DNA from 3 places in the Caldimonas sp. KR1-144 genome. Region 3 is predicted to be linked to each of the others. Evidence: predicted binding sites of a transcription regulator. Region 3 holds the regulator's gene; each other region holds the start of a gene.
What was found. Region 3 encodes FNR, which switches genes on or off when oxygen is low (the NO sensors DNR and NnrR bind a similar motif). Its sites were predicted from a motif close to TTGATNNNNATCAA; they were not measured.
Positions count from the first base shown of each region.

Region 1: ACO2TI_RS09490 (OmpW/AlkL family protein) is a predicted target of FNR. The motif match lies at 6,204-6,217, and genes of this name have one in related genera.
Region 2: ACO2TI_RS11895 (DUF2249 domain-containing protein) is a predicted target of FNR. The motif match lies at 5,466-5,479, and genes of this name have one in related genera.

Region 1 is NZ_JBMSEE010000003.1:325,494-335,751, reverse strand. It holds gene ACO2TI_RS09525 (transglycosylase SLT domain-containing protein) at 1-1,628, opposite strand, end outside; gene ACO2TI_RS09520 (LysR substrate-binding domain-containing protein) at 1,642-2,691, opposite strand; gene ACO2TI_RS09515 (hypothetical protein) at 2,785-3,072, shown strand; gene ACO2TI_RS09510 (DUF2917 domain-containing protein) at 3,074-3,358, shown strand; gene ACO2TI_RS09505 (MBL fold metallo-hydrolase) at 3,445-4,455, shown strand; gene ACO2TI_RS09500 (TfoX/Sxy family protein) at 4,424-4,837, opposite strand; gene ACO2TI_RS09495 (5-formyltetrahydrofolate cyclo-ligase) at 4,874-5,488, shown strand; gene ACO2TI_RS09490 (OmpW/AlkL family protein) at 5,489-6,094, opposite strand; gene ACO2TI_RS09485 (PPK2 family polyphosphate kinase) at 6,292-7,128, shown strand; gene ACO2TI_RS09480 (LysR substrate-binding domain-containing protein) at 7,118-8,041, opposite strand; gene ACO2TI_RS09475 (zinc-binding alcohol dehydrogenase family protein) at 8,136-9,158, shown strand; gene ACO2TI_RS09470 (GNAT family N-acetyltransferase) at 9,159-9,737, opposite strand; gene metF (methylenetetrahydrofolate reductase [NAD(P)H]) at 9,734-10,258, opposite strand, start outside.
Region 2 is NZ_JBMSEE010000004.1:292,264-302,521, forward strand. It holds gene ACO2TI_RS11865 (hemerythrin domain-containing protein) at 1-458, shown strand, start outside; gene ACO2TI_RS11870 (hypothetical protein) at 368-1,588, opposite strand; gene ACO2TI_RS11875 (metal-sulfur cluster assembly factor) at 1,537-1,872, opposite strand; gene ACO2TI_RS11880 (Rrf2 family transcriptional regulator) at 1,869-2,336, opposite strand; gene ACO2TI_RS11885 (type IV pili methyl-accepting chemotaxis transducer N-terminal domain-containing protein) at 2,494-4,383, shown strand; gene ACO2TI_RS11890 (response regulator) at 4,399-5,070, shown strand; gene ACO2TI_RS11895 (DUF2249 domain-containing protein) at 5,108-5,395, opposite strand; tRNA gene ACO2TI_RS11900 (tRNA-Pro) at 5,548-5,624, opposite strand; gene ACO2TI_RS11905 (MerR family transcriptional regulator) at 5,683-6,144, opposite strand; gene ACO2TI_RS11910 (integration host factor subunit alpha) at 6,181-6,522, opposite strand; gene pheT (phenylalanine--tRNA ligase subunit beta) at 6,556-8,979, opposite strand; gene ACO2TI_RS11920 (phenylalanine--tRNA ligase subunit alpha) at 9,025-10,074, opposite strand; gene rplT (50S ribosomal protein L20) at 10,184-10,258, opposite strand, start outside.
Region 3 is NZ_JBMSEE010000012.1:79,626-89,883, reverse strand. It holds gene ACO2TI_RS22530 (sulfite exporter TauE/SafE family protein) at 1-347, opposite strand, end outside; gene hemN (oxygen-independent coproporphyrinogen III oxidase) at 358-1,737, opposite strand; gene fnr (fumarate/nitrate reduction transcriptional regulator Fnr) at 1,881-2,618, shown strand; gene ACO2TI_RS22515 (nitrogen fixation protein FixH) at 2,626-2,859, opposite strand; gene ccoG (cytochrome c oxidase accessory protein CcoG) at 2,856-4,286, opposite strand; gene ccoP (cytochrome-c oxidase, cbb3-type subunit III) at 4,309-5,220, opposite strand; gene ACO2TI_RS22500 (cbb3-type cytochrome oxidase subunit 3) at 5,217-5,372, opposite strand; gene ccoO (cytochrome-c oxidase, cbb3-type subunit II) at 5,383-6,015, opposite strand; gene ccoN (cytochrome-c oxidase, cbb3-type subunit I) at 6,035-7,495, opposite strand; gene ccoS (cbb3-type cytochrome oxidase assembly protein CcoS) at 7,583-7,744, opposite strand; gene ACO2TI_RS22480 (heavy metal translocating P-type ATPase) at 7,753-9,999, opposite strand; gene ACO2TI_RS22475 (DUF192 domain-containing protein) at 10,069-10,258, shown strand, end outside.

The DNA.
Region 1 (10,258 bases), on a different contig from region 3:
ACGCCCGAGCGCGCGTCGAGGATGAAGCGCGACTCCTGGCGGATCAGGCCGTAGACGTAGGCCGGGTCGATGCCGGTGCTGCGCGCGCTGGCCAGGACCTCGTCGCGAAACGGCATCGGGAAGCGCTGCGCGACGTCGACCTCGTCCTTGGTGCGCTCGCTGGTGTTGATGCAGCGGTCCCAGACTTCGCGCTGGCAGGCCAGCTGCGCGGCGGCCAGCAGCTGGCGGTCGTCCATGCCGCGCAGCGTGAAGTTCCATTCGCGCACGCCCTCGCTGCGCAGGCCGATGGCGATCAGCAGCAGCGCTCGCTGCAGGCCCGGATTGGCCGCGGCGGCGCTGCGCTCGGCCTCGGTGAGCGGCGCAGGCCGCGGCGGCAACACCAGCGGTTCGCCGAGCGATTCGAGCGCGAGCTTGCCGTAGAAGTGAAGCGGGCTCGCGATCTGGCGCATCAGCGTGCGCGACTCCTCGAGCATCGCGGCGCCGTCCTGGCTGTCGGCCGCCAGCGCCTGCAGTGCGCGCGCCTTCCAGTAGACCCAGGTCGGGTCGCGCTGCTCGTTGGCGCTCATCGCGTTGATGGCCTGCACCACCTGCTGCCAGCGGCCGGCGCCGTTGTTGGCGCGCAAGGCGGCGCGCACCGACCAGGCCAGCGTCTCGTCGGGCAGCTCGACGGTGTCGTCGCGCGCGGCCAGCGCGGCGCGCTGGAAGTGCTGCGAGGCCTCGGTGTCGAGCTTGATGGCCGTCTGCTTGCCGATGCTGGCCCAGACCCAGGTGCGCGTCGCCGGCGCCAGGCCGTCCTGCCAGCGCTGCTGCAAGGCCTCGGCCGCCGCCGGCGGATCGTTCGCGGCCAGGCGGATCAGCGCCAGCGCGGTGAGCTCCTGCGCCTTGCGTCCGCGTGTGTTGGCCTTGCGCGCGAGGTAGCGCTGCGGGTTGTCGAACAGCTCGTTGACCGCCGCCGAGGCGTCGTCGTCGATCAGCTGCGCAACCTGGCGCGCGGCCGCGCGGCGGTTGTTCTCGGTGGCCAGGCGGGCCTTGCGCCAGACCTCGGCATCGCTCAGCTTGCCGGCTTCGCGCAGCGTGGTGGCCAGCAGCGCGCAGCCGTCGTCGGCCTCGCGCTGCGCCTGCCAGGCCTCGCGGGCGTCGCGCGCGACGTCCTCGCCGTCGAGGTGGCGCGCGAGCAGCCAGTAGCAGGTGACCTCGCGGTCGTCGTTCATGCGAAAGCGCGGGAACTCGACGCGCAGGTTGGCCCAGTCGCGGCGCTTGCCGAGCTCGAGCAGCCAGTCGTTGCGCAGCCGGTCCTCGACGTAGCTGGCGGGCCAGCGCGCATAGAACGCGTCGAGATCGGACTGGCTGGCTTCGCTCAGCCGGTTGCCGAGCTCCCAGTAGTCGACCCAGGGTGCGAGCGGGTGGTTGGCGGTGGCCGCCTTGGCCGACGCGAGGCGGGCGCGGTCGCGGCGCCGCAGTGCGTCGCGCGCGTCGATCACGCTCTCGCTGCCGGGCGGCGCGGCCGTGCTGTTCTGGGCCTTGGTTTCGGGTGCGACGGTGCCGAGCGTCAGCCCGACGCCGAGGCCGATGGCGAGCGAAGCCGCCAGGCCGGTCAGGCGGGCGCGGCGCGGTGTACTGCGATTCATCCAGGGATCCGGTTCAAGCACGCTGCGGCATCGCGGCCGCGGCATCGGTTTCAATGTAGCCGAGGGGCGACGCATCGCCGCCCCCCGAAGACGTGTCGGGCCGGCTGGCGCCGATGGTGTCGCCGGTCAGCTCGGCCTGTTCGGCGACCCACTGAACGAAGGCCTGCACCTCGGGACGCGCCTTGGCGGCTTCGGCCACCTGCATCCAGTAGGCGCAGGGGCTGAGCAGGCGGCCCGCGGGGCCGAAGGGCTCGACCAGCTCGCCGCGCTCGAGCGTGTGGCAGATCAGCGCGATGCGCGCGAGCGCGACGCCTTGGCCGTCGATCGCGGCCTGGATCTGCTGGTGCGTGAAGTTCAGGTAGAGCCAGCGGCGCGGCTCGAGCTCGGGCTCGCCGAACTGCGCCAGCCAGTGGCGCCAGCTCAGGTAGCGCGCGCTCGGGCGCACGTCGTCCTCCTCGAGCAGCGTGTGGTGCACCAGGTCGGCGGCCGAGCGCAACGGCGGCAGTTCGCCGCGGCGCGCGCGCTCGGCGAGCTGGGGCGAAGTGGCCGGCGTGATCACCTCGTCGAACAGGCGATGCGCCTGCGGCGGCCGGTCGACGGTGAGCCCGTAGCGCAGTGCGAGGTCGACCTGCTGGCCGTCGAGCGCCTCGAGGCGGTCGGTGGCGAGCAAACGGATGTCGATGTCCGGGTGGCGCGCCTCGAACGAGGCCAGGCGCGGGATCAGCCACAGCGAGGCGAACGACGCGAAGGTGGTCACGTTGACGATGCGTCGCCCGCCGGCCGCGCGGATCTGGCGCACCGTGGAGTCGATGCGCGCCAGCGCCGGCGCGGTCGCCTGCAGCAGCGCGATGCCCGCGCCGGTGAGCGCGACGTGGCGCGTGCCGCGACTGAGCAGCTGCGCGCCGACCTCCTCTTCGAGCGCCTGGATCTGCCGGCTGACGGCCGACTGGGTGAGAAAGAGCTCGTCGGCCGCGGCGCGAAAGCTCTTCAGGCGGGCGACCGCCTCGAAGGCACGCAGTGGCCCGACGGACAGGGGGCGCCGGCGGGGCGGATTGATGCTCATCAGGAATCAGTGGGCTGAGCCGATCTCATTGGACCGGGTGCGATTTTCCGCTGAAGATTCAGGCCAGACAAGCGAGATTCAGGAGCGATGACCATGATCATTCTGATGACTCTGGCGCAACAGTTCCGGCGCTCGCCCAAGCCCGTGCTAGGCAGGCGCCGCTGGTCGATGCAGGCCGTTGTCGCGGCCTGCTGGGCGGCGGCCCTGCTGGTGGTGGTGACCAGCTGCGGCGTGCTGGCTGCCGTGGGCTGGGTGTTGTTCATGCCGGCCGAATCGCTGCCGCCGCCGCGCGCCGAAGCGCCGGCCGTCGAGCACGTGGCGCGTGCCGCTCAAGCGGCGCCGCTGCCTCAATCAGTCATGCGTGAAGAAGGGGAGTTTTGAGATGAGCACGATCCACAACATCGCGATCAACGGTCCCGTGTGGCGCCTGTCCAGCGGCGAGGCGATGCGCCTGCCGCGCGAAAGCCGGGCACGCTGGCTGCGCCTGCGCAGCGGCCGCCTGTGGGTGACCGCCGACCGCCATCCGAACGGCGGCAACAGCGACCTGCTCGACGACTGCTGGCTCGGCGCCGGCGACACGCTGCGGCTGGAAGCCGGCGAGTCGGCCGTGGCCGAGGCCTGGCCGAGCGCGAGCTTCGAGGTGCTGGAAGCGGCGCCGATGCGCTGAAGGCAGAAAGCGGCCCACGCGTTGCGCGGGCCGCGGCGCTGGGCTACCGTGCGCGCCCATCACAACGCACACCAGGAGCCTAGCCCATGACGCACATCGTCTCGCCGTTCAAGCCCGCGTACCGGCCCGTTCTGGGCGTGGTGACTGCCGCCACGATCGCCTTCGCGTCGGCGCTGTCGCTGACCTGCACCGAGGCGCAGGCCGCGGCCCCGCAGCAAAAGACCCAGGCGCCCGGCTTCTACCGGATGATGCTGGGCGAGTTCGAGATCACGGCGCTGTCCGACGGCACGGTGGACCTGCCGGTCGACCAACTGCTCACGCGCACGACGCCGGCCAAGGTCAACAAGGTGCTGGCGGCCAACTACCTCAAGTCGCCGCTCGAGACCTCGGTCAACGGCTTCCTGATCAACACCGGCAGCAAGCTGGTGCTGGTCGACACCGGCGCGGCGGGGCTGTTCGGCCCCACGCTCGGCAAGCTGGTCGCCAACCTCAAGGCCGCCGGCTACCAGCCCGAGCAGGTCGACGAGGTCTACATCACCCACATGCACCCCGACCACGTCGGCGGCCTGGCCGCGGGCGGCCAGGCGGCGTTTCCGAACGCGGTGGTGCGCGTCGACAAGCACGACGCCGACTTCTGGCTCAGCGACGCGAACTACGAGAAGGCGCCGAAGGACGCCAAGGGCATGTTCGAAGGCGCGCGCGGCGCCGTTGCGCCCTATGTCGCGGCGGGCCGCTTCAAGCCCTTCGACGGCGACACCGAGCTCGTGCCCGGCGTGAAGGCGCGCGCGAACCACGGCCACACGCCCGGCCACAGCGTGTTCATGGTCGAGAGCCAGGGCCACAAGCTGCTGTTGTGGGGCGACCTGATGCACGTTGCCGCGGTGCAGTTCCCGCAGCCGCAGGTGACGATCGAGTTCGACAGCGACAGCCCGGCGGCCGCGGTGCAGCGCAAGAAGCTGTTCGCCGAGGCGGCCAAGCAGGGATACCTGGTCGGCGGCGCGCATCTGTCGTTCCCCGGCCTCGGCCACTTGCGCGCCGAGGGGGCGGGCTACCGCTTCGTGCCGGTCAACTATTCGGTGCCGCGCGACGCGAAGTAGCCGCCTTCTTCTTCGCGGCCGTTCGGGGCTTGGCCTGCGCGCGCGAGCGCAGCGCCGCCTCGAGGGCGAGCCGGGCCCACGGCGCCATCGCGGCCGGCGAGTCCATCGCGTCGTCGGGCGGCGTCCAGTAGCTCATCGTCACGGCGGCGCGGTTCTCGCGCGAGTAGGCGAACGGCCGCCCGCCGGCGGCCTCCCAGCGCTCGCGCGTGAGCGCATCGGTCTTCATGTAGAGCTGCTCGTCGGCGATCAGGCCGACCATCACGTCGTCGGCGTACAGGCCGTGGCCGCCGAACATGCGCCTGGCGCGCACCGGGCCGACGGCGGCCAGCAGCTCGAGACACCAGTCGACGTAGCCGTCGCGAGGAGGAGGGGTGGCAGGCATGGCCGAAGCATGCACGAAGCCGCGAGAATCCCGGCCATGACGCTGCCCTTCGATCCGCTGAACCTCCAACGCGACAAGGCCCAGCTGCGCCGGGTGCTGCAGGCCGAGCGCCAGGCGCTGCCCGACCGGCTCGAGCGCGCCGTGCAACTGCAAGGCGTGCTGCGCGTGTGGCTGGCCACGCGCGAGGACGTGACGGTGGGCGCCTACTGGCCGATCAAGGGTGAGTTCGATCCGCTGCCGGCGCTCCACCGCTGGACCGAGGGCTCCGGCCACGGCACCGGCGACGGGCCGCCGCGGCGCATCGGCTTGCCGGTGATGAACCGCGAGACCCGGCAGCTGCGCTTTCACCAGTGGTACCCGGGCTGCCCGATGGAGCCCGACGCCTACGACATCCCCAAGCCGCAGGGCACCGACTTGCTGCTGCCCACGCTGCTGCTCGTGCCCTGCGTCGGCTTCGGCCCGAAGGGCGTGCGCCTGGGCTACGGCGGCGGCTTCTACGACCGCACGCTCGCCGCGCTGTCGCCGCGCCCCTTCACCGTGGGCATCGGCTACGCGCACGGCTTCATTCCGTGGCTCGAGGCCGAGCCGCATGACATCCCGCTGGATGTCATGCTGACGGAAGACGGCGTGCAGTGGGCGCGTGACGAGTAGTTAGAACTTGAAGCCGAGGCCGACGCTGAACAGCAGCGGGTCGACCCTGAATTCGCCGAGCTTGCTGCCGCCGGCCGAGACGTCGGTGCGGATCTGCACCTTCTTCACGTCGACGTTGACCAGCAGATTCTTCGCCACCGGGATGTCGACGCCGGCGCCGATGGCCAGGCCCCAGCTGTTGCGGTCCACGTCCAGCCCCGCCGGCAGGTCGACCGACGAGAAGCGCGTGTAGTTGATACCGATGCCCGCGTACGGCCGCACGCTGCCTTCGGGGATGAAGTGGTACTGCAGCGACAGCGTCGGCGGCAGGTGCTTGAGCGTGCCGATCTTCGAGCCGTCGAGGCTCAAGTCGTGCTTTTGCGGATAGGTCAGCACCAGCTCGGCGGCCAGGTTGGGCGTGAAGAAGTAGCTGATGTCGACCTCGGGGAAGGTCTTGCTGTCGACCGACAGGTCGGCGCCGGCGATGTCGTCCTTGTTGGCCGGATCGAGGTACAGCGCGCGCACGCGCACGAGCCAGGGCTCGGCGGCCTGGGCCGTGGGAGCGATCGAGGTGAGGCCGGCCGCGGCGACGAGGACGGCGAGAAGACGTTGCTTGTTCGTGGACATGATGGTTCCGGTCGGTGAGCGGGAACGCTCCCGCAGACGCCATTGCAGGCCGGCGGGCTGTGCACGCCCTTGCCCCAGGTCAACGTCGGCCTGAGCGCCGGGCGAAGTGCTGATCCACGTCAACGAGCCGTCGCGGCGGCGTCGCCGCGCCGCTACATTCGCGCCAGCGGCGCCGTCGCGCCGCAAGGAGCCACGCGATGCCCGGCAAGAACGGCAAGAACAACCGGCGCCTCGAGCGCGCGCGTGCCGGCCTGCGGCTCAAGGACGTCGATCCCGGCGCCCGGCCCTTCGCGGGCAGCAGTCACGAGGCCGACGACGCCCGGCTCGACGAGCTGGCGATCGACATCGACCGCCTGCAGGACCTGCTCTACGCGCACGGCCAGGCCGGCGGCACGCGCAAGCTGCTGCTGGTGCTGCAGGGCATGGATGCCTCCGGCAAGGACGGCACCGCGCGCTCCGTCTTCAACCGCTGCAGCCCACTGGGCGTGCGCGTTGCCGCCTTCAAGGCGCCCAGCGAGGTCGAGCGCGCGCATGACTTCCTGTGGCGCGTGCACGCGGTGGTGCCGCGCGCCGGCGAGATCGTCGTGTTCAACCGCAGCCACTACGAAGACGTGCTGGTGCCCTATGTCGAGGGCTGGATCGACCGCCCCGAGCGCGACCGGCGCCTGGCACACATCGTCGCGTTCGAGCGCCTGCTGCACGACACCGGCACCGCGGTCCTGAAGTGCTTCCTTCACATCTCGAAAGAAGAGCAGAAGCAGCGCTTGCAGGCGCGCGTTGACGACCCGGCCAAGCGCTGGAAATTCCAGCCCGGCGATCTGGCCGTGCGCGCGAAGTGGGCCGCCTATCAGGGCGCCTACCAGAGCGCGATCGCCGCGACCTCGAGCGCGCACGCGCCCTGGTACGTGATCCCCGCCGACAGCAAGACCAACCGCAACCTGATGATCGCCAGCCTGGTGCGGCAAACGCTCAAGGACATGAAGCTCAAGCCGCCGAAGCCGGACTTCGATCCGGCGCTGGTCGTCATCGCCTGAGCATTTGGGCGGCCAGTCGGGCCGCCAGGTGATCGACCAGCGCGCGCACGCGCTGCGGCAGGAAGCGCTGGCTGGGCATCACCGCGTGCAGCGGCAACGCGTCGCCGACCAGGCCGGGGAACAGCCGCACCAGCGCGCCGCGCGCGAGGCTGGCGCGCACGTCGAGCTCGCCTTTGTAGAGGATGCCGTGCCCGGCCAGCGCCCAGCGGTGCGCGATCTCGGCGTCGTCGACGCTGCGCCGGCCGTTCACGCGCACGGCGGCCAGCGGCGCGGCTTCGGTTGCGCCCTCGGCCCAGAAGCGCCAGATCGTCTCGCGACGCTGGCGGATGCGGTAGGTCAGGCATTCGTGCGCGGCCAGATCGGCCGGCTCGCGCGGCGTGCCGCGGCGCGCCAGGTAGTCGGGCGAGGCGACCGCGATGCGACGCGTGCGCGCGAGCTGGCGCGCCACCAGGCGCGAATCGGCCAGCTCGCCGGTGCGAATCGCGAGGTCGACCTGGTCGCGCACCACGTCCTGCAGCCGGTCGCCGACGCTCAGCTGCAACTCCACGCCAGGATGCGCCTCGAGGAACTCGTCGAGCCAGGGCAGCAGCACGTTGCGCGTGAGGTCGCTCGGGCCGGTCAGGCGGATCGTGCCGCGCAGGCGGCTCGCATCGTCGCCGATGTGCGCGGCGCCTTCGTCGAGCAGGTCGAGCGCGCGCTGCGCGTAGCCCAGGAAGGCCTCGCCCGGCGGCGTGAGGCTCAAGGCGCGCGTGCTGCGCTCGACCAGCCGCGCGCCGAGCCGGGCTTCGAGCCGCTTGAGCAGCGCGCTGGCCGCCGCCGGCGTGACCGACAGCACCCGTGCGGCCGCGGTCAGGCTGCCGCCGCGGGCGCATTCGATCAGCACGCGCAGCTCGTCGACATTTTCAATCTTCATTTGAAACTGTGTCGTTAAACGACTGGCTACTCAACGTCGAATTGAATCACCATCATCCCGGGCATCGCAACCTTTCCGTTCGTGGAGCCCCCTCATGAAAGCCGTCGGCTATCTGCAGTCCCATCCGATCGACCACGCCGAGTCGCTGCTCGACCTGTCGCTGCCCGCGCCCGAGCCCGGGCCTCGCGACCTGCTGGTCGAGGTGCGCGCGGTGTCGGTCAATCCGGTCGACGCCAAGGTGCGGCAGCGCCGAGCCAGCGCGGATGGCGTGACGCCGGTGGTGCTGGGCTGGGATGCGGTCGGCGTCGTGCGCGCGATCGGCGCGCAAGTGCGCGGCTTCGCGGTCGGCGACCGCGTCTGGTATGCCGGCGACATCACGCGCCCCGGCAGCAACGCCGAGCTGCAGTGCGTGGACCACCGCATCGCCTCGCACGCGCCGCGCAGCCTGAGCGACGCCGAGGCGGCGGCGCTGCCGCTGACGGCGATCACCGCGTGGGAGCTGCTGTTCGACCGCCTCGGCGTGCAGGCGGGCGAGTCGGCCACGCTGCTGGCCACCGGCGCGGCCGGCGGGGTCGGCTCGGTTCTCGTGCAGCTGGCCCGTGCGCGCACCGTGCTCACCGTCGTGGGCAGCGCTTCGCGCGCCGAGACGCGTGCGTGGCTGAAGGAGCTCGGGGCCCACCACGTGGTCGACCACACGCAGCCCCTGGTGCCGCAGCTCGCGGCGATCGAGGGCCTGCCGCCGCTGCGCTATGCGGCCAGCCTGACGCACACGCCGCAGCACTACGCGCAGCTCGTCGAGGCGCTGGTGCCGCAAGGCAGGCTCGGCGTGATCGACGACTTCGCGGCCGGCGAGGTCGACGTGATGGCGCTCAAGGGCAAGGCCTTGTCGCTGCACTGGGAAATGATGTTCGCCCGCTCCCTGCACCAGACGCCCGACATGGCCGAGCAGGGCCGACTGCTCGCCGAGGTGGCGCGCCTGGTCGACGAGGGCGTGCTGCGCAGCACCGCGAGCGAGGTGCTGGGGCCGATCGACGCGGCAACGCTCAGGCGCGCGCATGCCCTCATCGAGAGCGGCCGCACGCGCGGCAAGCTCGTCTTGGAGGGCTTCGGCGACTGATCAGCCGCGCAGCGCGGCCCGCTCGCGCGCGAGCAGGCCGTACAGGCCCGAGTCGGACACCTCGCCATTGACGATCCAGCGCTCGCGCAGCGTGCCTTCGAGCTTGAAGCCGACGCGCTCCAGCAGCCTCGCCGAGGCGGCGTTGCGCGGGTCGATGTCGGCTTCGAGCCGCAGGAGGTCGAGGCCTTCGCGCGCGAATGCGTGGTCGACCACCGTGCCGACGGCTTCGCTGGCGAAGCCCGCGCCCCAATGCGCGCGTCCCAGCATGTAGCCGATCTCGGCGCGCCGGCACTGCGCGTTGAGCGAAAACAACGTGACGGTGCCGATGACGGCGCCGTCGCCGCGCCGCTCGATGCCCCATTGAAAGAGCCGCCGCGCGGTGAAGTCGTGGCGGATGCCTTCGATGTAGGCGGCGGCCGCGGCCCTTTCGGTCATCGCCGGCCGGCTGGCGTAGCGCATGACCTGCGGGTCGCCGAACACCGCGAAGATCGCGTCGGCATCGCCGTCGCGCAGCATGCGCAGCCGCAGGCGCGGCGCCTCGAGCGTCGGCAGCACGTCGAGGCCGGGGTACCAGCTCATGCCGCGTTGCCCAGGCCGAGCCGGCGGCAGATCTCCAGCACCGCGGCGCTCTGGTTCATCGTGTAGAAGTGGATGCCCGGCACGCCGGCTGCGCGCAGCTGGTCGACCAGGCCGGTCACGACGTCGAGCCCGAGGGCCTGAATCGAGTCGCGGTCGTCGCCGAAGCCCTCCAGCCGCAGCCGCAGCCAGCGCGGGATCTCGGCGCCGCAAGCCTCCGAGAAGCGGATCAGCTGCGACGAGTTCGTGATCGGCATGATGCCCGGCACGATGTCGATCTCCACGCCGTGCGCGCGCGCCTCGTCGACGAAGCGGAAATAGGCATCGGCGTTGAAGAAGTACTGCGTGATCGCGCTCGACGCGCCGGCGCGGACCTTGGCGACGAAGGCCTTCAGGTCGGCCTCCGGGCTGCGCGCCTGCGGGTGCATTTCGGGATAGGCCGCGACCTCGATGTGGAAGTGCTCGCCGGTCTCCGCGCGGATGAATGCGACCAGGTCGCTCGCGTAGCGGAACTCGCCGAAGCC
Region 2 (10,258 bases), on a different contig from region 3:
GCGTGCATCGCATGCTGCGCTTGCTCACGCTGCTGGCCGGTCACCTCGAAAGCCACGGCGTGGACGCGGGCGCGGTGGGCGCCGCGCGCGACGTGATGCGCTATTTCGACATCGCCGCGCCGGCCCACCACGAGGACGAGGAGCGCCACGTGATCCCCTGGCTCGCGGCCCACGGCCGTGCCGCGCTTGCGCAGCGGCTGGTGCGCGAGCACCGCCGCATGGAAAGCGAGTGGCAGGCGATCCGCCGCGACCTGGCCCGCATCGCGGCGGGCGTTTGGCATGCTGGCCACGCGCCCGGCCAGCGGCAGCGCTGGGAAGCCTTTGCCACGCTGTACGAGCGACACATCGTGGCCGAGGAGCGGCAGGCCTATCCGCTCGTGCAGGCCCACGGCAGCGCCGAGGCGCTGCGTCGCATGGGCGACGAGATGGCGGCGCGCCGCGGCTTGCCGCAGCCCTGAGCCGACGCGGCAGGCCGCCTCAGTGCCGCCGGCGCCAGGCGAGCGCACCGGCCGCCATGGCCGCGGCGATCAGCAGCAAGGCCCAGGCATTGCCCTCGGCACCGCGCGCGCCACGCCGGATCGACGGCACCACCGGCCAGGCGCAGCAGCAGCGAGCCGTGCAGCAGCGCCAGCGGCGCATAGAACCAGGGGCCGAACTCGACCTTCACGCGCGCCAGCGCCGGCAGGATCACGGGCGCATGGCCCATCACCATGCTCAGCACGAAGCCGATGCCCAGGCCATGCAGCGCTGCATCGCGCGCTGCAAAGGCACCGGCGGCCAGCGCGACCCAGGCCAGGCCCGCGACAGCCAGCCACGCATAGCCGGCCAGCAGGCACACCGCCATGTAGCGGCTGAGCCCCTGCGCATGCACGGTGCGCCGTGCGATGTCGTGGCGCATCAGCCAGAACGACAGCGCCGCGCCAAAGCCCATGCCGCCCGCCGCCGGTGCGACGGCCGACAGCGCGGCGCCAGCCAGCAGCGCCGCGACGATGGCGAAGAACGTGGCCAGCGCGCCGGGACGGCGGCGCAGCAGGCGCGTTATCTCCAGGCGTTCGGCAGCGATCGTCAGCGCCAGGAAGGCGAACCAGCACGAGAGCGTCGCGGGACCGGCTTCGCCCGCGGCGAAACCGAGGTTGCCTGCCAGCCAGGCCAGCGCGGCGACCAGCAGCAAGACCGTGTGAGCCTGCCGCTGGCGGCGCACGATCGCGACGTTGACCGCGACGAAGGCGATGCCCGCGACAACCAGCAGCGCCTGCCCCGCCGTCACGCGGCCCGCCAGCAGGCACGGCCCGGCAAGCGCGGCCGCGAGCGGCGCAGTGAACGCGAGACGCCGCTTGACCGCGACCGCGCGCTCGAGGCCGATCACGCTGCCGAAGAAGACGCCGATCATCAGCGCCGCGTGGAACGGCACCGCCTGCGCGAGCCAGCTGCCCGCGACCACCGGAGCGCCGGCGCGCCACAGGCCGCCGACGATGCCGGCCGCCAGGCTGGTCGCGACGGCGGCGCCGACCAGCAGGCGCAGCGCGATGGCCGCGCCTACCACTGCAGGAAGCGCCGCGCGCGCTCGCTCAGGCGTTCGGGCGTCCATGCCGGCTCCCAGGCGAGCTCGACCTCGATCTCGCGGCCCTCAGGCATGGTGCACCCGAGTTCGGCGTGGATGTCGTCGACGACGACGTCGGCCACCGGGCAGGCGGCCGAGGTCATCGTGATGCGCACGTGGATGCGTTGCGGCGTGATCGTGACGCCGTAGACCAGCCCCACGTCGACGATGCTGAGCGCGACCTCGGGGTCGATCACGCGCGACAGCGCGGCGCCGACGGCCTCGCGCAGCTCGGGCGGGCCTTCGTAGGGAAAGGGGCTGGACGTCGTCATGGCAGCGGCACGTGGATGCGCGCGACGGGCCGCCCCGGCCGCAGCAGCACGCCGAGCGCGGGCTGCTCGTGTACCAGGTCCTCGAGCGTGCAGTCGTCGAGCACCGCGTAGAACGCGTCGACGGCGCGACCCAGCGCGTCGCGCAGCCGGCATTGGCGCGCGATGCGGCACGCGCCCGGCGCATCGCCGAAGCACTGCGCCGGCATCGCGGCGCCTTCGGTCAGCCGCACCACCTGACCGACGACGATGGCCTGCGGCTCGCGCGCGAGCTCCAGCCCGCCGCCGTTGCCGCGCACGTTGTGCAGCAGCCCGTTCCTGCCGAGGAAGTGCGCGACCTTGGTCAGATGGTTCTCCTTCACATCGAAGACGGCGGCGATCTCTGCGATCGTCGCGCGGCGCTGCGGCTGCGCGGCCAGGTAGATCAGCACGCGCAGCGCGTAGTCGGTGAAGGCGGTGAGTTTCATTGGCGCTGCGGCAGGCCGCGGCATACGGGAGCGATGCAGCGTAAAGGTGCAGATGCGATGCAGCTTTGACGGCGATCAAGGCGCTCGCCCCGCCCACGCAGACGCCGATTGACGCGTCGCAAGCCGGCGACGCGGCACGCCGCCTACATTGCCGGCGATGCACAAGCTTCTGCGCACCGCGCCGCTGTCGGCCAAGCTCGGCATCATCGGCGCCGCGCTGCTCGCGTTGGCGCTTGGTTCGATCGCGCTGACGCTGTGGGTGACGTGGCAGCTCGAAGGCGGCGCTGCCGCCGTCAACGAGGCGGGACGGCTGCGCATGCAGACCTGGCGCCTGGCGCAGGGGGTGGGCAGCGGCGACGCCGCGCGCCACGCGGAGCTCGTTCGGCAGTACGAGGCCACGCTCGAGCTGCTCGGCAGCGGCGATCCGGCGCGGCCGCTGTTTGTGCCGCGCGACGCCCTCACCCGCGCCGCCTTCGGGCAGGTCCGCGAGCGCTGGGCTGCGCTGCGCGGCGACTGGCAGTCGGGCACGGCGCCGTCGAACGCGCAGGCGGCCGCGCGGGCCGAACACATGGTCGCCGCCGTCGATGCCTTCGTCGATGCGATCGAGCACCGGCTGGCGCGCTGGACCACGCTGCTGACGCTGTTCCAGCTCGGCCTGATGGCGCTGGCCATCGCCGGCGGCGTGACGCTGCTCTACGCCGCCTACCTGTTCGTCTTCAATCCGCTGGCGCGGCTGCAGGCCGGCCTGGCGCGCATCGAGGCCGGCGACCTCGGCGCGCGCGTCGACGTGGCCAGCCACGACGAATTCGGCCACCTGTCGCAAAGCTTCAACCGCATGGCGGCCACGCTGCAGGGCTTCTACCGCGACCTCGAGGACAAGGTGCGCCGCAAGACCGAGACCTTGCGCGCCGAGCGCGAGCGGCTCGCGCTGCTGTACGACGCCAGCGCCTTCGTCGGTCGCGCCGCCAATCTGCAGGCCCTGGCCGAAGGCCTGGCCGGGCGCATGCGCCGGGCCGTGCACGCCGATGCGGCGATGCTGCGCTGGCGCGACGGCCAGCACGGCGAGCACGTGCTGCTGGCTTCCGAGGGCGTGCCTGCGGGCCTGCTCGAGCATGAACGCTGCCTGTCCGACGGCGGCTGCCACTGCGTCAGCGAGCCGCAGACGAGCGCGGTGCGCAGCATCCCGATTCGCGCCGCCGACGCAGGTGCGCCGACGCCTTGCGAGCGCTTCGGCTTCGATCGCATGGTGGCCGTGCCGGTGCGCCTGCACGAGCAATCGCTGGGCGAGGTCAACCTGCTGTTCCGCGGCAACGGCGCAGCGCTCGCGAGCGAAGACCTGCAGCTGCTCGAAAGCCTGGCGAGCCACTTTGCCAGCGGCATGGAAGGACTGCGTGCGGCCGCGCTCGAGCGCGAGGCCGCGGTGGCCGAGGAGCGCAGCCTGATCGCGCGCGAGCTCCACGACTCGATCGCCCAGGGGCTGGCATTCATGAAGATCCAGGTGCAGCTGCTGCGCCGCGCACTCGAGCGCGGCGAGGCCGCGCTGGCCCTGGGCACCGTCGACGAGATCGATGCCGGCGTGCGCGAGAGCACGGCCGACGTGCGCGAGCTGCTGCTGCACTTTCGCACCCGCACCAACGGCGACGACATCGTGCCGGCGCTCAAGACCACGCTGCAGAAGTTCCACCACCAGACCGGCCTGGAGACGCACATCGACGTCCACGGCCGCGGCGTGCCGCTCGCGCCCGATGTCCAGGTGCAGCTGCTGCATGTGGTGCAGGAAGCGCTGTCGAACGTGCGCAAGCACGCCGGTGCAACCAAGGTCTGGCTCGACGTTCAGCAGCAACCGAACTGGCGCATCGAGGTGCGCGACGACGGTCTCGGCTTCGATACCGGCACCGATGCGCAGCCCGACGAGACGCATGTCGGCCTGCGCATCATGAGCGAGCGCGCTGCCGGCATCGGCGCACAGGTGCATGTGCGTTCCGCGCCGGGCGCGGGCACTCGCGTCGTCGTCTCGCTGCCCGAGCGCGAAGCGCAGGCCGCGTGAAGAAGGAGCGAGTCCATGAGCGATGCGATCAAGGTCATGGTGGTCGACGACCACACGCTCTTTCGGCGCGGGCTGACCGCGCTGCTGGTCAGCGACGGCCGATTCGAGGTCGTGGCCGAGGCCGGCGACGCCGCGAAGGCGCAGCAGCTCGCGGCGCAGCTGCGCCCGCAGGTCATGCTGCTGGACAACCACCTGCCCGGCGCGCGCGGCGTCGACGCCTTGCCCGATCTGCTGCGCGCCGCCCCGGGCATGCGCATCCTGATGCTGACCATGAGCGAGGACGAGCGCGACCTCGCCGACGCGATGCGCGCCGGCGCGTCAGGCTACCTGCTGAAGACCTCCGACAGCGACGAGCTGGGCGACGCGATCGAGCGCGCCGCGCGCGGTCAGTCCAGCGTGAGCGCGGCGATGACGGCCAAGCTGGCGGCGGCCTTCCAGTTCACGGCCGCCGCGTCGGCGCAGGCCGAGCCCGCCGTGCCGGCGCATGCGATCGACAGCCTGTCGGCGCGCGAGCGCGAGATCCTCGAGCTGATCGCCGCGGGCCGGAGCAACAAGGAGATTGCGCGCGAACTGGCGATCGCCGAGACCACGGTCAAGATCCACGTGCAGCACATCCTGCGCAAGCTGCAGCTCAGCTCGCGCGTGCAGGCCGCGGTGGTGGCGGCGACCTACCGCGCCAGCGCCTGACCCGGCGCCGGCGTCGGCGTCGATCATCGACAAAGCCTCAATGGCCGCCGCAGCTGCCGCAGCAATTGCCATCGGCGTGCGCTGCGGCGAGCTTGGTGATGCGAACGCGCCAGACTTCGGGCCCGCGCTCGAGATAGTCCCAGGCGAACTGTCCGGGCTTCTCGGCCTGCATCTGGTGGTACAGCGGCTTGGGATCGTGGTCGTTGACGAGCTCCAGCGTCTCGCCGCCGCCCAGGCTGCGGAAGGTGTTGAAGATCAGCGGATGGCGCTCGCGCGGCGCGATCTCGCGCACGTCGATCTTGGTGCCGTAGTTGGTCAGGGTCATGGCTGCTCGCTCCTGCGACTGAAGATGCATTTCGGATGCAGCAATGTAGGAAGCCAGCGGCGCGGGCGTTCTGACGCAGGTCAAGCTCGAAACGAAAGCAGACCCGAAACGAAAAAAGCCCGGTGTCTTTCGACACCGGGCTTGCTCGTTCTTGGTCGGGACGGCGGGATTCGAACTCGCGACCCCTTGCACCCCATGCAAGTGCGCTACCAGGCTGCGCTACGCCCCGAAGAAGCGCGCATTATAGCCGCAGGATTCATGCGCTTCGCGCTGCGGCGCCCTCGCGATCACACGGCGAGCAGGCCGCGAATCGAGATCAGTTCTTCGCGGATCGGCGCCCACGGGTCACCTTCGACGCCGGCCGAAACCGAGGTGCGGGCGGCCGGGGCCGGCGAGTCCTTCTTCAGCAGCGCGACGGCCATCGTCGCGTCGTCTTCGACCAGCGCTTCGTCATCGCCTTCGGGTGGCAGCGCGGCGCCGGCCGGCACGCGCATCGGGGACTCCGCGAGCCGGTTGCGCGCGCCGCTGATCGTGAAGCCCTGGTCGTACAGCAGCTCGCGGATGCGACGGATCAGCAGCACCTCGTGGTGCTGGTAGTAGCGCCGGTTGCCGCGGCGCTTCATCGGCTTGAGCTGGGTGAACTCCTGTTCCCAGTAGCGCAGCACGTAGGGCTTCACGCCACACAGCTCGCTGACCTCACCGATCGTGAAATAGCGCTTGGCTGGGATGGGCGGCAGCGCTTTTTCCATTGGAAATCAATGAGGTGTGGGGGTTTTGTTCAGACTTTACTCGAAGTCGTCGCCGTTGGGGATCTCGCCTTGCACCAGGGCCTTGAGCTTGTGGCTGGCATGAAACGTCACCACGTTGCGTGCCTTGATGGGGATCGCTTCGCCCGTTCGCGGGTTGCGGCCCGGGCGCGGTGCCTTGCGGCGGATCTGGAAGTTTCCGAAGCCCGAGAGCTTGGCGTCATTGCCCGCCACGAGCTGCTCGTGCAGCAGCTCGAAGAAGGCTTCGACCATGTCCTTGGACTCGCGCTTGTTGAGGCCCAGGCGCTCGAACAGCAGCTCGGCGAGCTCCGCCTTGGTCAGCGTCGGCGTTTCGAGCGTCGGGAGGATGACTCGGTCCATGTCTTGGCTCATCGTCTTCCGGAGTTGGTCGGATCAGCCGCGCAGGCGCACGCCCAGCGTGCTACTAAGGTGTGTCACCACGGCCTGCACGGCCGCATCGATGCGCTCGTCGGTCAGCGTCGCCTGCTCGTCGAGCAGCTCGAGGCGCACGGCGAGGCTGCGTTCACCGGCGGCGATCTCGGCCGTCGGCGTCTTCGGGCGGTAGACGTCGAACAGTAGCGCGTCGCGCACCAGGCCGTCGGTCGGCGCGGCTTTCACGGCGGCGATCAGTGCGTCATGCGTCACGCCCTCGCCGGCAATCAGCGCGAGGTCGCGCGTCACCGGCAGCTGGCGCGGCACCGGCGTGGCCTGCGGCAGGCGGCCGCGCATCAGCGCTTCGGCGTCGAGCTCGAAGACGATCGGTGCGCTCGGCAGCTCGTAGGCCTGGCGCCAGCGCGGATGCAGCTCGCCGACGTGGCCGATCGTCACGCCGTCCAGCTCGATGCGCGCGCTGCGCCCCGGGTGCAGGGCCGGATGCTCGGCGGCGGCGAAGCGCGCGACGCGCGGCGCCAGCAGCGCCTCGATGTCGCCCTTGACGTCGTAGAAGTCGACCGCGCGCTCGGGCTGGCCCCATTGCAGCTCCGCGGCCGGCCCGGCGGCCAGGCCGGCCAGGCGCAGCGGCTGTGCGATGCCGGCGACCGTGGCGTCGCTTTCGAGCACCGAGGCATCGCGCAGGAACACCTTGCCGAGCTCGAACACGCGCACGCGCTGGGCCTTGCGGGCCAGGTTGTAGCGCAGCACCTGGACCAGGCTGCCGATGAGGCTGGTGCGCATCACGTCGAGCTGGCTGGCGATCGGGTTGAGCAGCTTGATCGGGTTGTCGCAGCCGGCGAGCTCGCGTTCCCAGCGCGCGTCGACGAAGCTGTAGTTCAGCGTCTCCTGGTAGCCCAGTCCGGCCAGCGCATGGCGCAGCACGTGCGGCGAGCGGCGCGCCTCCGCACCTACGCGCGCGGTCACCGGCGCCAGCGGCGGGGTGCCCGGCAGCCTGGGATAGCCCAGCACGCGGATGACTTCTTCGATCAGGTCTTCCTCGATCGAGATGTCGAAGCGGTTGCTCGGCGGCGTGACGGTCAGGCTGCCATCGGCTTCGGTGAAGGCCAGGCCCAGGCGGCGGAACACCTCCGCACACTGCGCCTGCGTGACCGGCATGCCGATCACCTTGCTTGCCCGCGCGACGCGCATCGTCACCGGCTGCGGCTTGGGCAGGTTGACGACGTGGTCGTCCATCGGGCCGGCCTCCCCGCCGCAGATCTGCTGCACGAGCGCGGTGATGCGCTCGATGTGCTCGACGGTGAGCGCCGGGTCGACGCCGCGCTCGAAGCGGTGGCCGGCGTCGGTCGAGAAGTTGTAGCGGCGCGAGCGACCCATCACCGCCTTGGGCCACCAGAACGCGGCTTCGACGTAGATGTTGCGCGTGTCGTCCGAGACCGCGGTCGACTGCCCGCCCATGATGCCGGCCAGCGACTCGACCCTGCCGTCGCCATCGGCGATCACGCCGACCTGCTCGTCGACCGTGATGGTGTTGCCGTTGAGCAGCTCGAGCGACTCGCCCGCGCGGCCCCAGCGCACGACGAGGCCGCCGTGGATCTTGTCGAGGTCGAAGATGTGCGACGGGCGGCCGAACTCGAACATCACGTAGTTCGAAATGTCGACCAGCGCGCTCACCGAGCGCTGGCCGCAGCGCGCGAGGCGCTCGACCATCCAGGCCGGCGTGGCGGCCTTGGGGTTCACGCCGCGCACCACGCGGCCCGAGAAGCGGCCGCACAGGTCAGGAGCCTCGACGCGCACTGGCAGCTTGGCGTCGTGCTTCGGCGCGACGGGCGGGAAGGCCGGCGTCGACAGCGGCGCGCCGGTGAGCGCGGCGACGTCGCGGGCGATGCCGTAGACGCTCAGCGCATGCGCGAGGTTGGGCGTGAGCTTGAGCGTGAACAGCGTGTCGTCGAGCGCGAGGTGCTCGCGGATGTTGCGACCCACCGGCGCGTCGTCGGCCAGGATCAGCAGGCCGCCGTGGTCGTCGGAGAGCTTGAGTTCCCGCGCCGAGCACAGCATGCCCTGGCTCTCGACGCCACGCAGCTTGCCGAGCTTGATGCGAAACGGCTCGCCGCCCTCTTCGGCGGGCGGCAGTTCGGCGCCGACGAGCGCGCACGGCACCTTGATGCCCGCTCGCACGTTGGGCGCGCCGCAGACGATGTTGAGCACAGCGCCGGTGCCTGCGTCGACCTGGCAGACGTTCAGGCGGTCCGCGCCCGGGTGCTTCTCGACCGAGAGCACCTTGGCGACGACGACCTGCGAGAACGGAGGCGCCACCGGGCGCAGCTCCTCGACCTCGAGGCCGGACATCGTGAGCAGCTCGGCCAGTTCGGCGGTGGACAGGGGCGGGTTGCAGAAGTCGCGCAACCAGGACTCGGGGAATTGCATGGTGCTTGTCTTGGAAAACCGTTCGGGGCTGTTTCTTCGCGCGCGTCAGGCGAACTGGCGCAGGAAGCGCAGGTCGCCGTCGAAGAACAGGCGCAAGTCATTGACGCCGTAGCGCAGCATCGCGAGCCGGTCGATGCCCGAGCCGAACGCGAAGCCGATGTAGCGCTCGGGATCGAGCCCCATGTTGCGGATCACCTGCGGGTGCACCTGGCCGGAGCCGGAGACCTCGAGCCAGCGCCCGGCCAGCGGGCCGGTGGCGAACTTCATGTCGATCTCGGCGCTCGGCTCGGTGAACGGGAAGTAGCTCGGCCGGAAGCGGATCTCGAGGTCCTTGGTCTCGAAGAAGGCCTGGATGAAATCGACGTAGACCGCCTTCAGGTCCTTGAAGCTGATGTTCTCGCCGACCCACAGGCCCTCGACCTGGTGGAACATCGGCGAGTGGGTCGCGTCACTGTCGACCCGGTAGGTGCGGCCCGGCGCGATCACGCGGATCTCGGGCATCGGCAGGCCGGCGTCGAGCAGGTGCTTGTGGCGCTTGACGTGCTGGACCGCGTAGCGGATCTGCATCGGGCTGGTGTGGGTGCGCAGCACGTAGCCGCCTTCGACGTAGAAGGTGTCGTGCATCGAACGCGCGGGATGGTCCTGCGGCGTGTTCAACGCGGTGAAGTTGAACCAGTCGGCCTCGATCTCCGGGCCGTCGGCGACGTCGAAGCCCATCGAGCCGAAGATCTGCTCGATGCGCTCCATCGCGCGCGTGACCGGGTGCAGACCGCCCTGCCCTGGCGTGCGGCCGGGCAGCGTGACGTCGAGCGCCTCGGCGCGCAGCTGCTGCGCGAGCTCGGCGTCGGCCAGGGCTTGTCGGCGCGCATTGAGCGCGGCCTCGACCTGCTGCTTGGCCTCGTTGATGCGCGCGCCTTGTGCCTTCTTCTCCTCGGGCGCAAGCGCCGCCAGGCCCTTGAGCAGCTCGGTCAGGCGACCGCTCTTGCCGAGAAAGCGGGCCTTGGCGTTCTCGAGTTCGGCCGGCGTCGGCGCGGCGTCGAACGCGGCGGCGGCATCGGCGACCAGCGTGGCGAGCGAGGAGACGGTGTCGTTCATTGGGGGATCAAGCGGGGAAACAAAAAAAGGCCTGCACTCGGTGCAGGCCTTCTCGCATGAGGCCGGGGCCGCCGTCGCGGACGGCACCGGGAATCGGGATGAACCGAAATCAGGCGAGCTGGGCCTTCACCTTGTCGACGATGCTGCTAAAGGCAGCGATGTCGTTCACGGCCATGTCGGCGAG
Region 3 (10,258 bases):
CGCAGCCAGCCCGGCATGCCGGTGGCCGACCAATACGGTGCCCGGCCGGTCACCAGCAGCCACAAGCCCAGGACCATCGCCGCCACCTGCAGCAGCGTCCACAAGGGCTTCAGCGCCACCGACGCGCGCGCCAGCTCGAACAGCGCGCCGCTGCCCGCGGCCGCCAGCGCACCGGCCGCCGTGTAGGCGAGCGCGCGGCCCGCGTGCCAGGCGAGCAGCGCCCGCCGCGGACGCTGCGGATCGCAGCGCGAGGCCAGCGCCGTGCAAGGCGCGGCGCACATCGCGATGCAATGCGGACTCCCGGCCAAGCCGATCAGCAGGCCGGACAGCAGCAGGGAGCCGTCCATCGACGGATCCTCAGATCACCTTCGAGTAGTGCTCGCGCGCACGGTCGCTGCGCAGCGGCCTGTCGAACACCATCGCGATCACACGCACGAAGTACCAGCCCAAGGGCGTGACCTCAAGGCCGTCGGCGTCGATCGTCACCAGGCCGTCGTCGGCCAGTGCCTGCAGCTCCGCCAATTCCTCGGCGAAGTAGGTGCGGAAATCGATCAGGTGCGCCAGCTCGATCGACTCGAACGCCAGCCGCCCCTGGCACATCAGCGCCATGATCACCGCGCGGCGCAGCAGGTCGTCCCGGCTGAGCGCCAGACCGCGCACGACGGGCAGCACGCCCGCGGCGAGCAGTTCCTGGTACTCGGCCAGATCCTTGGTGTTCTGGCTGTAGGTCGCGCCGACGCGGCCGATTGCCGAGACGCCGAGCGCGATCAGATCGCCGTCGGGCTGTGTGCAGTAGCCCTGGAAGCTGCGATGCAGACGGCCCTGCCGCCGCGCAACGGCCAGCGAATCGCCCGGCAGCGCGAAATGGTCCATGCCGATGTACTCATAACCCGCCTCGAGGAAGCCGTCGATCGCCTGGGCCAGCAGCGCCACCCGCTCTCCCGCACCGGGCAGTTCCTCGGCGACGATGCGCCGCTGCGGCTTGAAGCGCTGCGGCAGGTGGGCGTAGGCATACAGCGCGATGCGGTCGGGCCGCAGCCGGGCGATCTCGCGCACGGTGCGCGCGAACGACGCCGTGGTCTGCCGCGGCAGGCCGTGGATCAGGTCGACGTTGATCGACTCGAAGCCCAATGCCCGCGCATCGCGCATCAACGCCTCGATCTGCTCGAGCGGCTGCACGCGGTGCACCGCCTGCTGCACCGCTGCGTCCAGATCCTGGACGCCGAAGCTGATGCGGTTGAAGCCCAGCTCGGCCAGCCACGCCAGCCGCGACGTGTCCACGGTCCGCGGGTCCACCTCGATCGAGCATTCGGCACCGGGCTGCAACGCGAAGCTGCGCCGCAGGCTGGTCATCAGGCGCAAGAGCTCGGCATCGCTGAGGAAGGTCGGCGTGCCCCCGCCCAGGTGCAGCTGCGCGACCGGCCGGTGCGGCCCGAGCGCCTGCGCCTGCAGCGCCATCTCCGTCTCCAGCGCCGCCAGATAAGGCTCGGCACGGCCATGCTGGCGCGTGACGACCTTGTTGCAGGCGCAGTAGTAGCACAGCGACTCGCAAAACGGGATGTGAACGTAGACCGACAAAGGTTCGCCGCCATGCAGCGCCCCGCCTTCGCGGCGTTGGGCCAGCGCCTGCAGGTACTGCTCGGCGCCGAAGGCCTCGACGAAGCGATCGGCGGTCGGATAGGAGGTGTAGCGAGGCCCGCCCTTGGAGAAGCGGCGCAGCAGCTCGGCGTCGATCATGGGCGCCACGGATTTCGGCTCGGTGAGCATGCGAAGGACTGTGCCGCCCGGGTCCGCGCAGTCGCTTGATCTCCGTCAAACAGCGCTTGCGCGGCGGCGCCGCACGAGTTCTCGCGCTGAGCTGCATCACGATAATTTCGCGCATGAGTGCTTCTGCCGATTCAACGCGCATCGAGGCCGTCAAGGTCGCATGCTCGAGTTGCAACCTGCGCGAGCTGTGCCTGCCGCTCGGGCTGTCCGCCGACGAACTGGACCGGTTGGGGCGCTTCGTCGCGCCGCCGCGTTCCGTGCGCCGCGGCGAGCCCCTGTTCCAGGCCGGCGATCGCTTCACGTCGATCTACGCCGTACGCACCGGATTCTTCAAGACCCGCGTCGTCGCCGACGACGGCCGCGACCAGGTCACCGGCTTCCAGATGGCCGGCGAACTGCTCGGCCTGGACGGCATCAGCAGCGACCGCCACACGGTCGATGCGGTCGCGCTGGAAGACTCCCAGGTCTGCCAAATCCCGTACGAGCAGCTCGAGAAGCTCTCGCGCGAGTTCACGCCGCTGCAGCAGCAGTTCCACAAGATCATGAGCCGCGAGATCGTGCGCGACCACGGCGTGATGCTGCTGCTGGGCAGCATGCGCGCCGAGGAGCGTGTGGCGGCCTTCCTGCTCAACCTCACGCAGCGCCTGCAGGCGCGCGGCTTCTCGCCGACCGCGCTGGTGTTGCGCATGACGCGAGAGGAGATCGGCAGCTACCTCGGTCTCAAGCTCGAGACCGTGAGCCGCACCTTCTCCAAGTTCCAAGACGACGGCCTGCTCGAGGTCAAGCAGCGCGACGTGCGCGTGCGCGACGCCGCCGGCCTGCGCCGGCTGGTCGCCGCGACCAGCTGCTGAACCGCGGTCAGCGAGAAGCGCTGCCCGAAGGCAGCGGCGTCGCCGCGTGATTGCGTCCGGCCATTGCCGGCGCGGCGCTGCGCTCGCGCGTGACCGGCACCGCCGGCACGCTGGCGTCGGCGCCGTTCACCGCCAGCACGGCGGTCAGCACACCCGCCACCACCACCGCCAGCGGCCCGGCGATCACGAGCCAGACGATCGGAAAGCGCCACCACGGCGCGCACGCAGCTTGGGTCGTCATCGCGGCACCACGAAAGTCGAGGTTTCGATCACCGGCGCGCGGCCGGCACCTTGAACGTCGATCACGAACTCGATGCGATGCGCACCGGGCCCGATCGACAGCGCCGCTTCGGGCGGCACCTGCACCGCCAGCGGCAGCCAGCGCGACTCGGCCGCGCCGAGCTCGGTGACCGCCGAGCGCGTCAGCACCTTGGCGCCGTCTATGCCGCGCACCGACACCTGCACGCGCAATGCCGCCTCGGACGAGCTCATCAGCTGCAGGCGGTAGCTGTTCTCGATGCGACCGTCCTCCACCAGCCGCGCCAGGCTGCCGCGATCGCGCACCACGTCGACGCGCAGCGGCGCGCGCAGCGCCACCGATGCGACGAAGGCCACCGAGATCAGCAGCAGCACCAGCGAGTACACGAGCACGCGCGGGCGCAGCACGCGCCGCCAGCCAAGGCGCGCGCCGCCATCGATCTCGCGCTGCGTCGCGTAGCGGATCAGGCCGCGCGGGTAGCTCATCTTGTCCATCACGCCGTTGCACACGTCGATGCAGGCGGCGCAGCCGATGCATTCGTACTGCAGGCCGCGGCGGATGTCGATGCCGGTCGGGCAGACCTGCACGCACAGCGTGCAGTCGATGCAATCGCCCTTGCCCTGGCCGCGAAGCTGGGCATGCGCCATGCTGCGCGGTCGCGAGCCGCGCGGCTCGCCGCGGCCCGGGTCGTAGCTGATGATCAGCGTGTCGTGGTCGAACATCGCGCTCTGGAAGCGCGCGTACGGGCACATGTACTTGCATACCTGCTCGCGCAGGAAGCCGGCGTTGCCGTAGGTGGCGAAGCCGTAGAACAGGATCCAGAACGATTCCCAGGGGCCCAGGCCGAAGGACATCGCACCCGCCCACAGCTGGCGGATCGGCGTGAAATAGCCGACGAAGGTGAAGCCGGTCCACAGCCCGATCGCACCCCACGCGAGGTGCTTGCCGCCGCGGCGCAGCAGTTTCTCCAAGGTCCACGGCGACGCATCGAGGCGGATGCGCGCGTTGCGGTCGCCTTCGAGCCTTTCCTCCACCCACATGAAGATCTCGGTGTAGACCGTCTGCGGGCAGGCGTAGCCGCACCACAGTCGCCCCGCCACCGCAGTGAACAGGAACAGGCCGTAGGCGCAGACGATCAGCAGCGCCGTGAGGTAGATGAAGTCCTGCGGGTAGAGGACGAGGCCGAAGATGTAGAAGCGCCGCTCGATCAGGTCGAACAGCACCGCCGGGCGACCATTCCACGTGAGCCACGGCAGGCCGTAGAAGACCAGCTGGGTGAGCCACACCAACACCCAGCGCCAGGCGGCGAACCAGCCGTGCACGGCACGCGCATGGATGGTCGCCTCCTTGCGGTAGAGCGACACGATCTCGACGGTCGCATCGCCTGCGCGGGCCGGGGACTCGTTCATCCGCCCGCCTTCCCGATGACGTTCATCGCGCCGCCACGGTCTGACCGCGCATGCCGGTCACGTAGCCGGCGAGGATGCGGACCTGCACGTCGCTGAGACGCTCGCCGAAGGCCGGCATCTGGTTGTGCTTGCCGTTGGTGATCATCGCCATCACCGCTGCCTCGCCCCATCCGTGCAACCAGATGCGGTCGCTCAGGTTCGGCGCGCCGAGTGCCTGGTTGCCCTTGCCGTCGATGCCGTGGCAGGCCGCGCAGGCGCCGAACTTGCTCTTGCCGAGCTGGGCCGCGATGTTGTTGTGCGGGCTGCCCGACAGGCTGAGCACGTAGTTCGCAACGTTGCGCGCGTCCTCGGCGCTGCCGAGCGCGGCCGCCATCGGCGGCATCATGCCCTGGCGCCCCTTGGTGATCGTCTCGACGATGTTCTCGGGCTTGCCGCCCCACAGCCAGTCGTCGTCGGTCAGGTTAGGAAAGCCCTTGCTGCCGCGCGCGTCCGAGCCGTGGCAGGTGGCGCAGTTGTTCAGGAACAGCCGCTCGCCGATCGCGCGCGCGCCGGCGTCTTGCGCCAGGGCCTCGACACTCATCGGCTGGAAGCGCGCGTACACGGCCTCCATCTGCGAGCGCGCCCGCTCGTTGGCGGACGCCACTTCGCCCGGCGAAGTCCAGCCCAACTGCCCCTTGGAGCTGCCCAGCCCGGGGTACAGCAGCAGGTAGACGATCGAGAACACCACCGTCAGCACGAACAGCACCATCCACCAGCGCGGCAGCGGGTTGTTCATCTCGCGCAGGTCGCCGTCGAAGACGTGACCGGTGGTGTTGTCGTTGGCCATCACGGTGCGCTTGCTCGCGACCACCAACAGCCACAAGCAGGCGACCAGACCGACGATCGTCACCACCGCGACGAAGATCGACCAGCCGTTCGAGACGAAATCGCTCATGCCTTTCTCCCTTTTTCTTCGTCGGCGAACGGCAGCAGCGCGGCCTCGTCGAAGCGCGCGCGGTTGCTGCGCGCACAAGCCCAGGCCACGATGCCGATGAAGGCCGCGAACAGCAGCACCGTCACCGCAATGCGTGCGTCGTTGATGTCCATCGCGCCCTCCTCACTTCACCGCGGTGCCGAGCACCTGCAGGTAGGCCACAAGGGCGTCGAGCTCGGTCTTGCCCTTGAGCTCGGCAGCGGCGCCGGCGATCTGCTCGTCGGGATACGGCACGCCCAGCGTGCGCAGCGCGCGCATCTTGGGCTCGGCCTCCTCGGGCTTGAGCGGCGCCGTGGCCAGCCACGGATAGGCCGGCATGTTCGACTCCGGCACGAGGTCGCGCGGGTTGTGCATGTGGATGCGGTGCCACTCGTCGCTGTAGCGCCCGCCGACGCGTGCGAGATCCGGCCCGGTGCGCTTGCTGCCCCACTGGAACGGATGGTCGTAGACAAACTCGCCGGCCTGCGAGTACGGCCCGTAGCGCAGCGTCTCGGCGCGCAGCGTGCGGATCATCTGGGAGTGGCAGCCGTAGCAGCCTTCGCGCAGGTAGATGTCGCGCCCGGCGAGCTGCAGCGCGGTGTAGGGCTTGAGGCCGTCGACCGGCTGGGTGGTGCTGCGCTGGAAGAACAGCGGCACGATCTCGACGATGCCGCCGACGGCCACCACCAGCACGATCAGCACGATCATCAGGAAGTTGTTGGTCTCGATGCGCTCGTGCGTGAAGCCGCGCGAGGCCGTGTCGTGGGATGCGTTCATGTCGTTGTTGCTCCCTGCTTCAGGCCGCGACCGGGACGGCACGTGCAAGCGCTGCGGCACGGTCGCCGCCCATCGCGGTCTTCACCACGTTCCAGGCCATCAGCAGCATGCCGCCAAGGTACAGCAGGCCGCCGGCGAAGCGGATCACGTAGAAGGGATAGGTTGCCTTGACGCTCTCGACGAAGCTGTAGACCAGCGTCCCGTCGGGGTTCACCGAGCGCCACATCAGTCCTTGCATCACGCCGGCGATCCACATCGCGGCGATGTAGAGCACGATGCCGATGGTCGCGATCCAGAAGTGCAGCTCGATGGCCTTGACGCTGTACATGCGCGTCTGGCCGAACATGCGCGGGATCAGGTAGTACAGCGATCCCATCGAGATCAGGCCCACCCAGCCGAGCGCGCCGGAGTGAACGTGGCCGATGGTCCAGTCGGTGTAGTGCGACAGCGCGTTGACCGTCTTGATCGACATCATCGGCCCCTCGAAGGTCGACATGCCGTAGAACGACAGCGCGACGATGAGGAACTTCAGGATCGGGTCGTCGCGCAGCTTCTGCCATGCGCCCGACAGCGTCATGATGCCGTTGATCATGCCGCCCCAGCTCGGCGCCAGCAGCACCAGCGAGAACACCATGCCGATGCTCTGCGCCCAGTCGGGCAGCGCGGTGTAGTGCAGGTGGTGCGGACCCGCCCACATGTAGGTGAAGATCAGCGCCCAGAAGTGGACGATCGACAGGCGGTAGCTGTAGACCGGGCGCTCGGCCTGCTTGGGGATGTAGTAGTACATCATCCCCAGGAAGCCGGCGGTGAGGAAGAAGCCCACCGCGTTATGGCCGTACCACCACTGCACCATCGCGTCCTGCACGCCGGCGTAGGCCGAGTAGCTCTTCCACAGGCTCACCGGCATGGCGGCGCTGTTGACGATGTGCAGCAGCGCCACCGCGAGGATGAAGCCGCCGAAGAACCAGTTGGCCACGTAGATGTGGCGCACGCGGCGCTTGCCGATGGTGCCAAAGAAGACGATCGCATAGGCCACCCACACGGCAGCGATCAGCAGGTCGATCGGCCACTCCAGTTCGGCGTACTCCTTGCCCTGCGTGTAGCCCAGCGGCAGCGTGATCGCCGCGGCGACGATCACGGCCTGCCAGCCCCAGAAGGTGAAGTCCGCCAGCCAGGGGGCGAACAGCTTCGTCTGGCTGGTTCGCTGGACGACGTGGTAGCTGGTGGCGAACAGCGCGCAGCCGCCGAACGCAAAGATCACCGCGTTCGTGTGCAGCGGCCGCAACCGGCCATAGCTGAGCCAAGGGATGCCGAAGTTGAGCTCGGGCCAAGCCAGCTGGGCCGCAATGAACACGCCGACCGCCATGCCGACCACGCCCCACACCACCGCGGCGAGCGCGAACAGGCGCACCGTGCGATCGGCATAGGCCGCAGCCGGCGCGGCCTGCGCGGACGCTGAAGCGGCTGATCCTCGACTCATCATTGCACTCCTCATGCGCCCCGGCAGGGCGTTCCTCGCAATGGGTCGAATTCTCGAAAGCGGGGCGCGCGGCGGGCTTGACCGGCATCAAGCTACGGGCGGTTCGCCCGTGTCGATCGCGTCGAGCACGCGCTGGCCCTCGCGTTCGAGATCCTCGAACTGGCCGCCGTGCAATGCCCAGCCGAACAGCGCGATCAGGCCCAGCACGAGCAGCACCGACAGCGGCAGCAGGAGGTAGAGGATGTCCATCGATGAACTCAGCGCGCCAGCCGCAGCGCATTGCCGATCACGATCAGCGAGCTGGCCGCCATGCCCAGTCCGGCGGCCCAGGGCGGCAGCCAGCCGGCCAGCGCGAGGGGCACGCTGGCGGCGTTGTAGAACAGCGCCCACGCGAGGTTCTGGCGGATCGTGCGCATTGCCCGCGCCGCGAGCGCGCGCGCCTCGCGCACGGCGCCCAGGCGCGAGCCGAGCACCACCATGTCGGCGCGCTGCTGCGCGAGCGCCGCGCCGTGGCCCAGCGCGACCGAGACGTCGGCCTGTGCGATCACCGGGCCGTCGTTCAGGCCATCGCCGACCATCAGCACGCGGTGGCCGGCGCGCTGCAGCGCCCGCAGCTCAGCGAGCTTGTCCTGCGGACTTGCGCCGTGCCGCCAGGTCCGCAAGTGCAGGCGCTCGGCGACCGCCGCGACCGGGCTCGCCTGGTCGCCCGACAGCAGCCGAGACTCGACGCCATCGGCGCGCAGGCCCTCGACGAGGCCGAGTGCATCCGCGCGCAGCACCTCATCGAACTCGAAGCGCAGCGCGCGATCGCCTTGACCAAGCGGCGCAAACCACACCGCGGGGCGCCGCTGCGGCTCGCCCGTGTCGACGCCGACCCACGCGGCCGAGCCGAGCCGCCACGCGCGACCCGCCTCGTCGATCGCCTCGACGCCGCGCCCGGGCTCCTCGCGCACGCTGCGCCAGCCCTCGAAGCCGGTCGACGCGCGCAGCGACGCGAGCGAGCGCGCCAGCGGATGCGACGACTGCTGCGCCAACGCCACCGCGCGCGCGAACTCGCGCTGGTCGGGCACGCCGCCGTCGCGGCGCGTCGCCTGCACGAGGCTCAGCCGGTCTTCGGTCAGCGTGCCGGTCTTGTCGAACAGCGCAACGTCGACGCGCGCCAATGCCTCGATCGCGTCGAGCCTTTGCACCAGCACGCCGCGGCGCGCCAGCGCCCCCGCGGCTGCCAGCAGCGCGGTCGGTGCCGCCAGCGACAGCGCGCACGGGCAGGTCACGATCAACACTGCGATCGCAACGGACAGCGCGCGCGACGGATCGACGGCCTGCCACACCAGGGCCGCCAGCATGGCGACCAGCAGCACCACGACGACGAAGGGCGCGGCCACGCGGTCGGCCATGCGCAGCAGCGCCGGCCGCTCGAACAACGCACGCTCCATCAGGTCGACGATCTGGCGATGGCGCGTGTCGGCACCGAGCCGCTCGATCAGCACCTCGACCGGCGCGGCGAGATTCACGCTGCCGGCGACGACTTCATCGCCCTGTCCACGCTCGACCGGGCGCGATTCGCCGGACAGCAGCGCCTCGTCGACGCTGGTGCGGCCCTGCACGATGCGCCCGTCGCCCGCAAAGGCCTGGCCGGCGACGATGCGCACGTGGTCGCCCACCGCGAGCCGCGAAGTCGCCACGCGCTCCCAGCCTCCGCCCGGCAGCGCACGCTCGACGCTGTCGGGCAGCTCGCGCAGCAAGGCGTCGAGCGCCCCGGCGCTGCGCAGGCGCAGGCGCTGCTCGAGCCAGCGCCCGGCCAGCAGGAAGGCGACGAACATCGTCAGCGAATCGAACCAGACCTCGCGACCGAACGCGCCGCCGGGGTCGACGGTCGCGCCGGTCGACGCGACGAAGGCGATCGCGATGCCGAGCGCGACCGGCACGTCCATGCCGACGCGCCCGGCGCGCAAGCTCTGCCAGGCGCCGCGGAAGAACGGCGTTGCGCAGAAGAACATCACCGGCAGCGTCATCACCCAGCCGGCCCAGCGCAGCAGCGCATCGAGATCGGGCGCGAGCTCGCCGGGTGCCGCGACGTACGACGGCGTCGCGACCATCATCACCTGCATCATCGAGAAGGCGGCAACGAACAGGCGCCACAGCGCCAGGCGCGCCTCGTTGCGCTGGGCCTGCAAGGCGGCTTCGCTGCGTGCCGGATGGGCGCTGTAGCCGGCGCGCTGCACGGCGTCGATCAGGCTGGCGGCCGAGGTGCGCGCCGGATCCCAGCGCACGCTGGCGCGCTGCGCGGCCGCATTGACCTCGGCGCCGGCAACGCCCGGCACGCGGCACAGCGCGGCCTCGATCAGGCCGGCGCAAGCCGCGCAATGCAGGCCGCCCAGGGCCAGGCGGGTGGTCGCCTCGCGCAGGCCGTCGGGGCGCTGTCGCCAGGAGGTGCAGTCGGCCAGCTCGCTTTCGTCGGCGAGCGCGGCGGCATGGCGGGGATCGAGGCTTGCGGCGTGCATGGCATGCGCTGTCAGCGCCGCGGCAACACGGCTGCGTTAATCTAGCCGTGCCCCCTTGATGACCGACTGATGCAGCTCAAGTTTTCGACCGCGCGACCGGCCACCCGACTTGCCATCGCCGCCGCCGCGCTGGCGGCCCTCGGCGCCGTTGCCCAGGACGCACCGCAACGCCTTCCCGCCGTGCAGCTGCAGGCGGGCATGCACCTGATCCGCGCCGAGGTCGCGCGCAACGACGAGCAGCGCGCCATCGGCCTGATGC